2 regions of the Diaphorobacter sp. C33 genome follow, and region 2 is predicted to be linked to the other one. Evidence: riboswitches for the same ligand, from Rfam matches in the RefSeq annotation. Region 2 holds a riboswitch; the other holds the start of a gene.

Region 1 (4,621 bases), 1.4 Mb from region 2:
CGGCGCCGCCGCAGGCCAGGACAAGGAGCGGCCCGCCGCACGAGCCGCCGAGCCACCGTCCGCGTTCCCGTTCACCTCTCCACCCGTACCCACACCTGCACCTGCACCTGCACCGGAGGCGCCGCCCCCGGCCAACAACGCCTCGGCGGCGCGTAGCGCGCGAACACCACCGGACGATGAGGCCGCGCCCGAGCAGACCAAGGGCGCGGCCGACCCGATGCAATGGTGGGGTGCGCTGACCAGCCAGTTCCAGCAGATCGCGGCGCATGCCCTGCGGGATGCGGGCACGCACCAGGCGGCCTTCGATGCCACGCGCGAGATGGCCAGCGGCGCACTCAAGACCGCCTCCAGCATGGCGGCGCAGATGGCTGCGCAGGGCATGCACGGCATGCACGCGGCGGCGCAGGCCGCCGGTGCGGCGCCTGCGGCAACGCCCGCACCTGCCGCCGGGAAGCCTTCCGCAAAGGCGGCCGCCCGGCCGGCGACCCAACCGGGCGGCAAGGCCAACGACAAGTCACGTCCGGCCGCCAAGCGGGCTGCCGCGGCCAGCGCGGGCGCCAAGCGTGCCCCCGCACCATCGCCCACCCAAAAGGCTGCCGCGTCCCGCACGCGGCGGCCGGCAGGCTGAGCTGCGCGGCGGCGCCTGTACCCCACCGCAGGGCTGACACATGAGACTCTTTCCCAATGCACACGCCACCCATCCGCAGTGGCACATGGCCGCGGTGCTGGTTCTGGCGCAACTGCGGGCGCAGATGGCGCTGCCCCAGTACGCCAGTGCACCCACGCTGGGGCTGCTCTACATCACCGACCACTACGCGGACGATGCCGCGGCCCTGCTGGACCTGCTGCGGCGCGAACTGCCGACGGTCACCGACTGGGCAGGCGCGGTCGGCGTGGGCGTGGCGGGCAACAACGTCGAATATTTCGATGAACCCGCGCTCTCGCTGATGCTGTGCGACCTGCCGCGCGCGCACTACCGCGTGTTCTCGGGCGTGGCGCCGCTGGCGCACGGCGATGCGGCCGGGGTGGGCTTTGCGGCCCACACGGCGCTGGTGCATGCGGACGGCCAGACCCCCGAACTGGCGGACCTGGTGGCCGAGATGGCGGGCCGCACCAGCAGCGGCTACCTGTTTGGCGGCGTGGTGGCCAGCCGCGGGGCGCAGGTGCAACTGGCGCTGCCCGCCGGCGGCGAGGGCGACGGCGTGCTGCACGGCGGCCTGTCGGGCGTGGCCTTTGATGCGCAGGTGGAACTGGTCTCGCGCGTCACGCAGGGCTGCCAGCCCATCGGCGCGCAGGCGGCCATCACCGCCGCGCAGGACAACGTGGTGCTGGAGCTGGACGGCGAGCCTGCGCTGGACGTGCTGCTGGACACGCTGGGCGTGACGCTGCAGGGGGACGCTCAGGCCGCCCTGCGCGCCGTGCGCGCCACGCTGGCAGGGCTGGAGGACGCGGACGCGCCGCAGCGCCAGCGCACGGGCCATTTCGGCGCCGACACGCGCGTGCGCCACATCGTCGGGCTGGACGCGACGCGCAGCGGCGTGGCGCTGGGTGACCATGTCGAGGTGGGCATGCGCCTGGCCTTCTGCCAGCGCAACGTCGGCGCGGCCCGTGCCGACCTGATGCGCATCTGCGCCGAGATCCGTGAGGAGCTGTCGCCCCAACTCGAAGAGGCGCAGGCGCTGCCCGCCGCAGGCAGCGCGCCGCATGCCGAGCCGGCGGGCGGCCGGCGCATTTGCGGTGCGCTGTATGTGAGTTGCTCGGGCCGCGGCGGGCCGCACTTCGGTGGGCCCAGCGCCGAGCTGCAGATCGTGCGCCATGCGCTGGGCGATGTGCCCCTGGCGGGCTTCTTCGCCGGCGGCGAAATCGCCGCGCACCGGCTCTATGGCTACACGGGCGTGCTGACGGTGTTCGTCGCGCCGGACGGGGCTTTATAAGCCTTTTGGGCCTCTAGCGCCCGTCCACCAAGCGCAAGCAGCTATGCAATGCATAGCGCCGTGGCGCTTGCTCAAACGCCGATGACGGCGGGGCGGGGCGCCGCAGCAGGGCGCGGCAGGCCGCAGAACGCGAAGTCCAGCTCCGGCTCCAGCCCGCTCACGATGCGCGCGATGGACTTGCCCGAGCCGCAGGCGTGGGTCCAGCCCAGCGTGCCGTGGCCGGTGTTCAGGAACAGGTTGCCGTAACGCGTCTTGCCGATCAGCGGCACGTTGCTCGGCGTGGCGGGGCGCAGGCCGCTCCAGAACTGCGCCTGGCTCGCATCGCCCGCGCCGGGAAAGAGCTGCTCCACGCGCCGCACGATGGCTTCGCAGCGCACAGCGTTCAGTGCGCGCTCGTAGCCGTTGAGCTCGGCCGTCCCCGCGATGCGCAGCCGGTCGCCCTGCGCGCTGGTGTAGCGCGAGAAGACCAGCTTGTACTCATCGTCCGTCAGGCTCACCTGGTAGGCGGCGGCCGCGTCGCGCACCGGCAGCGTCACCGAATAGCCCTTGGCCGGGTAGATCGGCAGGCGCAGGGCCAGGGGCTGGGCCAGCAGCGGGCTGAATGCGCCCAACGCCAGCACGTAGGCGTCGCCGCGCACGCGCTCGTAGCCGCCGGCCTCGTTGGTGATCTCCACATGGTCGATGGCGCCGCCCGCCTGGTGCAGCGCGGTGATGTGGCAACCCAGGCGGAATTGCACGCCCGCGGCCTGGGCCACGCCGGCCAGCGCGCGCGTGAACAGGTGGGCGTCGCCGGACTCGTCCTCCGCCGTATAGGTGGCGCCCGCCAGCTGCGGGCGGACGTGGGCCAGGGCCGGCTCGATGCGCACGGCCTCGTCGGCATCCACCACGCGGCGGTGGCAGCCCAGCGCACGCATCTGCTCGGCGGGCGCCAGCGCGGCGTCGAACTCCTGGGTGCTGGTGTAGAAGTGCAGGATGCCCTGCGTGCGCTGGTCGTACTGCAGGCCCGTGTCGGTGCGCAGTTGCTGCAGCGTGCTGCGGCTGTAGCTGCCCAGGCTCACGATCTGCTCGATGTTGTGGCGCGTGCGCGCAGGCGTGCATTCGCGCAGGAATTGCAGGCCCCAGAGCCACTGGCGCATGTCCGCGCGCAGGCGAAACAAGAGCGGCGCATCCTCTTTGCCCAGCCACTGCAGCACCTTGAGCGGCGCGCCGGGGTTGGCCCAGGGCTCGGCGTGGCTGACCGAGATCTGGCCGCCGTTGGCGAAGCTGGTTTCCGCACCGGGCACAGCCTGCCGGTCGATGACGGTGACCTCGTGGCCGAGTTGCTGGAGGAAGTACGCAGAGGTGGTGCCGACGACGCCGGCGCCCAGAACGATCACGCGCATGGTTTACAAGCCTTTTTCAAGGTTTGCGCAGGCAGGGCGCGCGCGAGCAGCTATTGAATGAATAGCGAACAGCGGGCGCGACATGGCCTGGCTGCCGCTCCCCCTGTCCTTGGTACCTGAGAGATTCATGCCGCGCGGGACCGTGCGCGGCACTTGCTCCTTCGGTGCGCCACGGCGGGCGTGGCGGCTCTCCAGACGGCTGTGTGGATGTGCAGTTCGGAACCTGAGCGTGTATGGGAGTTTGCGCCTTCGGTGAAACGGCATGCAGCCGTTTGCTCTCCTGCGCCGGCCATCGTAGCGATGCGGGCGCGGCGCCCCCAGCGGGCTAACCCTCAGACCATGAACACGCTCTCAGGGCGGGGCGCCGGGCGCATGCTCAGGGGTAGACCGCTTCGCCCAGGTTGAGCATGAGGCGGTTGGCCCAGGCGAACAGCGAGGCGGCGTGCACCGTGTCCAGGATTTCCAGGTCGCTCAGGCCCGCGGCGCGCAGCGGCGCGAGGTGCTGCGGCCCGAATGCACCGGGCGCGCGCGTGAGCGCGGCGCTGGCCTGCGCCAGCGCGCGTTCGCGGGCGTTGGTGCCGGCGCTGTCGGGGTCGGTGAAGATCTGCGCGATCACGTCGTTGCGCTTGGCCAGCTGCTCGAAGCGCTGCGCATGCACCGACGCGCAGTACACGCAGCCGTTGATGCGCGAGACCACGGTGGTGGCCACCTCGCGCTCGGCGCGCGGCAGGCCGCCAGGCGCATACATGATGGCGTTGAACGCCTCCGAGCGCTCGGCGAGCACGCGGGGCTGGTGCGCCAGCACGAGGTAGAAGTCCGACGTGCGTGCCTTGGGGTGGCTTGCGTCCAGCACGGCGTTCTGCTCGGCGCTGGCGGTGGCGGGGTCCACCACGGGCAGCCAGGCCTTCCAGTCCAGCGTCTCGCTGGTGTAGCCGGCCAGGCGCAGCGGCTCGCCGGGCGGGGGCAGGTTGGCAGGGTGCACGAAGGGCGCGTCCGGCGTGGTGGGAGCGACCGCCGTGGCTGCGGTGCCCGCGGGGCCGAGGGCGGCCAGCGCCGCCACGCCGGCCACCAACCGCGCCTGGTAGGCCACGAAGCCGATGAGTTGCGCGAGCAGCACCACGTCCGGCGTGGCGAGGCCCGCCTGGGGCAGGGCGAGCAGGGCCGCGCGGTCGGCCGCAGCGGGCTGCGTGGCCAGCAGCTGCGTGAAATGCGTGATGGCTTGCCAGCGGGCATCCGCCGCGGGGGCGGGCAGGCCGGCCAGGCGCGCGCCGTAATAGTCGGCCAGCGTTGCCACGCCGCTGGCGG
Region 2 (4,621 bases):
CCTGGGCTTGGCACTGGGCATGGCCGCAACGGCCTTGGCACAAACCACAATGCGCATCAGCATCTCGACGGCGCAGAACTCCCACCAGGGCGTCGCCATCGACACGTTTGCCAAGGAGGTCGAAAAGCGCACCGGCGGGCGCTACAAGGTGCAGACCTTCTACAACGGCGCGCTGGGCGGCGAGCGCGAATCCATCGAAGCGGTGCAGTTGGGCACGCAGGAGTTGGCCTTCAGCTCCACCGGTCCCGTGCCCAACTTCGTGCCCGAGACCAAGATCCTGGACGTGCCCTTCCTGTTCCGTGACAAGGCCCACGCCCGCGCCGTGCTTGACGGCCCGATCGGCCAGGACCTGCTGACCAAATTCGATGCCAAGGGCTTCAAGGCGCTGGCCTGGGCGGAGAATGGCTTTCGCCACATGACCAACAGCAAGCGCGACGTGAAGACGCCCGAGGACTTGAAGGGCCTGAAGATGCGCACCATGGAGAACCCGGTGCACATCGCCGCGTACAAGGGTTTCGGCATCATCACCACGCCCATGGCCTTCCCCGAAGTGTTCACTGCCCTGCAACAAGGCACGGTGGACGGCCAGGAAAACCCCCTGCCCGTCATCATCTCGGCCAAGTTCGACCAAGTACAAAAGCACCTCTCGCTGACGGGTCACGTGTACTCGCCCTGCCTCTTCGTGATGAACAAGGCGGTGTTCGACAAGCTCTCCCCTGCGGACAAGCAGGCCTTCATCGACGCCGCCAAGGAGGGCACCAAGGCCAACCGCGCTCGCGTGGACGAGGACGACGCCAAGGGCGTGGCCGACCTGCGCGCCAAGGGCATGACGGTGATCGACGATCTGGACAAGTCCAAGTTTGTCGCCGCGCTCGCGCCCGTGAACGCGCAGTTCGAGAAAGAGTTCGGCAAGGCCAACCTCGACAAGATCCGCAACTACAAGTGACGCTCACTTTTCAGTAGCTGCTACCGCCCGTGGATCATGCGCCACGGGCGTTTTTATTCATATTTTCGTGAGTGCGCATGAAAACCTTCTTCCTCTCCTGCGAGCGCTGGAGCACCGCCGTCGCCATGTGGGGCGCCTGCGCCATGCTGGCGCTGGCCTCGGCGCTCGGCATGTTCCAGATCCTGATGCGTTTCGTTTTCGAAGAGCCGGCCGAGTGGACCGAGGTGCTGATCCGCTTCAGCCTGATCTGGATGGTGTTCCTGGCGATTCCCATGGCATTCCGGCAGGGCGCCATGGTCAGCGTCGACGTGCTCTACCGCTGGAGCCCGCGCCCGCTGCGCCGCGTGCTGGACTGGGTGGTGTGCCTGGCAGCGCTGGCGCTCATCGCCGTGATCATCTGGTGGGGGTGGGACTACGCGCGCCGCGGCGGCGTGCAGTCGATGGCAGGGCTGGAGTCGGTTTCCATGTTCTGGGCCTATCTGGCCATGCCCGTGGGTGGGCTGTTCAGCATCCTCGGCATCGTGGGCAATCTGATCGACCCGCAGCGCCATGAACTGGAGACTGCCCAATGAGCGCCGCGCAGAGCCACCTCAAGCAAGCGAGCGACCCCCACGGGGGGCGACGAGTACATGAAATGACGCGCGTGGGGGCCCTATGACCACGGTCATGATCTCCACCATGGTGCTGTGCTTCGCGCTCACCATCTCCGTGGCCGTCTCCATCGGGCTGGCCTCCATCCTGGGCATCCAAGTGGCGAACGCCAACATGCTGATCTCCGTGAAGGAGATGTTCGCCTCCATCAACAAGTTTCCGCTCGCAGCCATTCCGTTCTTCATCCTGGCGGGCAACCTCATGGAGACCGGCGGTATTTCGCGCCGGCTCGTGGAGTTTGCCAAGAGCATCGTGGGCGGCGTGCAGGGCGGCCTGCCCATGACCTGCGTGCTCACCTGCATGATCTTCGCGGCCGTCTCAGGGTCATCGGTGGCGACCACGTTCGCCATCGGCGCCATCCTGATTCCTGCGCTCATCAAGCATGGCTACCCCACCAGCTACGCGGCCGCGCTGCAAGCCACCAGTGCCGAGCTGGGTGTGATCATCCCGCCGTCCATCCCCATGATCCTGTACGGTGTGGCGGCCGAGGTGTCGATTGGCGAGCTGTTCATCGCCGGCTTCGGCCCCGGCATCCTCATCAGCGGTGCGCTGATGTTGTTCGTCTGGGCGTATTGCAAGTACAAGGGCTGGGGCAAGCATGACGGCGACGGGCGCATGCCCTTCGGCCGCGCGCTGCTGCAGGCGGGCTGGGCACTGCTGATGCCGGTCATCATCCTGGGCGGCATCTACGGCGGCGTGTTCACGCCTACCGAGGCCTCTGCCGTGGCCGTGTTCTACGCGCTGGTGGTGGGCATGCTGATCTACCGCGAGATCCGCGTCGCGGACCTGTTCGCCATCCTGCGCAAGTCGGCCATCTCGTCGGCAGTGATCATGTTCATCATTGCCAATGCGGGCCTGTTTGCCTTCCTCATCACGCGCGCTGGCGTGCCGGACGCCATCGGCCGCTGGCTGCAGGAGGTGCTGCAGTCGCCCGCGCTGTTCCTGCTGGGCGTGAATGCCGCGCTGTTCGTGATCGGCATGTTCATCGAGACCAGCGCCGCCATCATCGTGCTGGCGCCGATCCTGGCGCCGGTGGCCCAGCACTTCGGCGTGGACCCGGTGCACTTCGGGCTGATCATGGTGGTGAACCTGGCGCTGGGCATGATCACGCCGCCCTTTGGCGTGAACCTGTTCGCGGCATGCACGGTGGCGCGCATCTCTCTGGATCGCATCGTCGCCCACCTGCTGCCGTTCGTGGGCGTGGTCCTGCTGTGCCTCCTGGTCATCACCTACGTGCCATCGCTTTCGCTGGCCCTGCGTGATCTCGTGTACGCAAAATAGATAGAATTCGTCCCGTCAGGAGAGAGTCTGCGCCCATCAGGGCCAGGCCGCCGAAGGCGCAGGCAGCAGCCGAACGCTCAGGCAAAAGGACTGGCGACACGCCCGCAGGGATGCGGGTGTTTCCCTTGCTGGAGAGAGGCCGCAGCAGCATGCGGCCCACCGAAGGAGCAAGCCCCGTGACATGCCATGCAGGCGGGGTGAATCTCTCAGGTAAAGCGGACAGCGGGGCAAATCGGCGATCGAGAGATCGCTCCACCATTTGCCTTCGCCCATTGCCATGTCCGCCATGTCCGACCTGCTCACCACTCCCCTCAACGCCCTGCACATCGAACTGGGCGCCCGCATGGTGCCCTTCGCCGGCTACTCCATGCCCGTGCAATACCCCATGGGCCTAATGGCCGAGCACCACCACACGCGCACGGCGGCCGGCCTGTTTGACGTGTCGCACATGGGGCAGCTCAAGCTGGTCGGCCCTGACGCCGCAGCCGCGTTCGAGACGCTGATGCCCGTGGACGTGGTCGACCTGCCCGTAGGCAAGCAGCGCTACGGCCTGCTGCTCAATGACGAGGGCGGCATCATCGACGACCTCATGTTCTTCCGCATGGCGCAGGACGAGCTCTTCGTAATCGTCAACGGCGCCTGCAAGGTGGGCGACATTGCCCACATCCAGGCGCGCATCGGCCAACGCTGCCAGGTGATTCCCATGCCCGACCAGGCCCTGCTCGCGCTGCAGGGCCCACAGGCGGCTGCGGTGCTCGCGCGTCTGGCACCAGGCGTGGACAAACTGGTGTTCATGACCGGCGGGCATTGCGACATCGCCGGGGCGCAGTGCTTCGTGACGCGCAGCGGCTACACCGGAGAGGACGGCTTCGAGATCTCGGTGCCCGCCGCGCAGGCCGAGGCCCTGGCGCGCACGCTGCTGGCCCAGCCCGAGGTCAAGCCCATCGGCCTGGGTGCACGCAATTCGCTGCGCCTGGAAGCCGGCTTGTGTCTGTATGGCAACGACATCGACACCACCACCACCCCGCCCGAAGCCGGCCTGAACTGGGCCATCCAGAAGGTGCGCCGTACAGGCGGCGCGCGCGCTGGCGGTTTTCCTGGTGCCGACAAGGTGCTGGCCCAGATCGACAGCCCGGCCACTCTCACGCGCAAGCGCGTGGGCCTGGTGGCGCTGGAGCGCGTGCCCGTGCGTGAGCACACCGAGTTGCAAAACGAGTCGGGCGAGCGCATCGGCGAAGTCACCAGCGGCCTGCTGGCCCCCACTGCCGACAAGCCCATCGCCCTGGCCTACGTAATGCCCGCCCATGCCGCCCCCGGCACCCGTGTGAACGCCATGGTGCGCGGCAAGGCCGTGCCCATGGAAGTGGCTGCCACGCCCTTTGTTCCCACACGCTACTACCGCGGCTGAATTCACCACGGCGAACTGCCACCGCGCCCAGGTCAGCCCGGCTACAGTGCGGGCTGACCACTCTCAAACCTTTTCCTTCCACCTCTTCTTCCCGGAGCCCCTCATGAGCATCCAGTTTTCCAAAGACCATGAATGGATCAACGCAGCCGACCCGGCCGCGGCCGTCGTCGGCATCACCGTCCACGCGCAGGATGCGTTGGGCGATGTGGTGTTCGTGGACCTGCCCGCGGTGGGCACCACCTTTGCCCAGGGCGACGTGGCCGGTGTGGTCGAGTCCGTCAAGGCCGCTGCCGATGTCTACATGCCCGTGTCCGGCGAAATCGTCGAGGTCAACG

Evidence for each region. Region 2 has a riboswitch for glycine ahead of gcvT (glycine cleavage system aminomethyltransferase GcvT). Riboswitches for the same ligand answer to the same signal wherever they lie in the genome.
Region 1: linked by a shared signal. The riboswitch ahead of QY917_RS12490 (D-amino acid dehydrogenase) and the one ahead of gcvT (glycine cleavage system aminomethyltransferase GcvT) in region 2 are both predicted to bind glycine.

Annotation. Positions count from the first base shown of each region.
Region 1 is NZ_CP129980.1:2,646,861-2,651,481, reverse strand. It holds gene QY917_RS12500 (PhaM family polyhydroxyalkanoate granule multifunctional regulatory protein) at 1-628, shown strand, start outside; gene QY917_RS12495 (FIST N-terminal domain-containing protein) at 669-1,934, shown strand; gene QY917_RS12490 (D-amino acid dehydrogenase) at 2,006-3,316, opposite strand; glycine riboswitch at 3,410-3,521, opposite strand; gene QY917_RS12485 (peroxidase-related enzyme) at 3,693-4,621, opposite strand, start outside.
Region 2 is NZ_CP129980.1:1,252,425-1,257,045, forward strand. It holds gene QY917_RS05975 (TRAP transporter substrate-binding protein) at 1-946, shown strand, start outside; gene QY917_RS05980 (TRAP transporter small permease) at 1,024-1,518, shown strand; gene QY917_RS05985 (TRAP transporter large permease) at 1,601-2,878, shown strand; glycine riboswitch at 2,885-2,981, shown strand; glycine riboswitch at 2,997-3,111, shown strand; gene gcvT (glycine cleavage system aminomethyltransferase GcvT) at 3,156-4,286, shown strand; gene gcvH (glycine cleavage system protein GcvH) at 4,390-4,621, shown strand, end outside.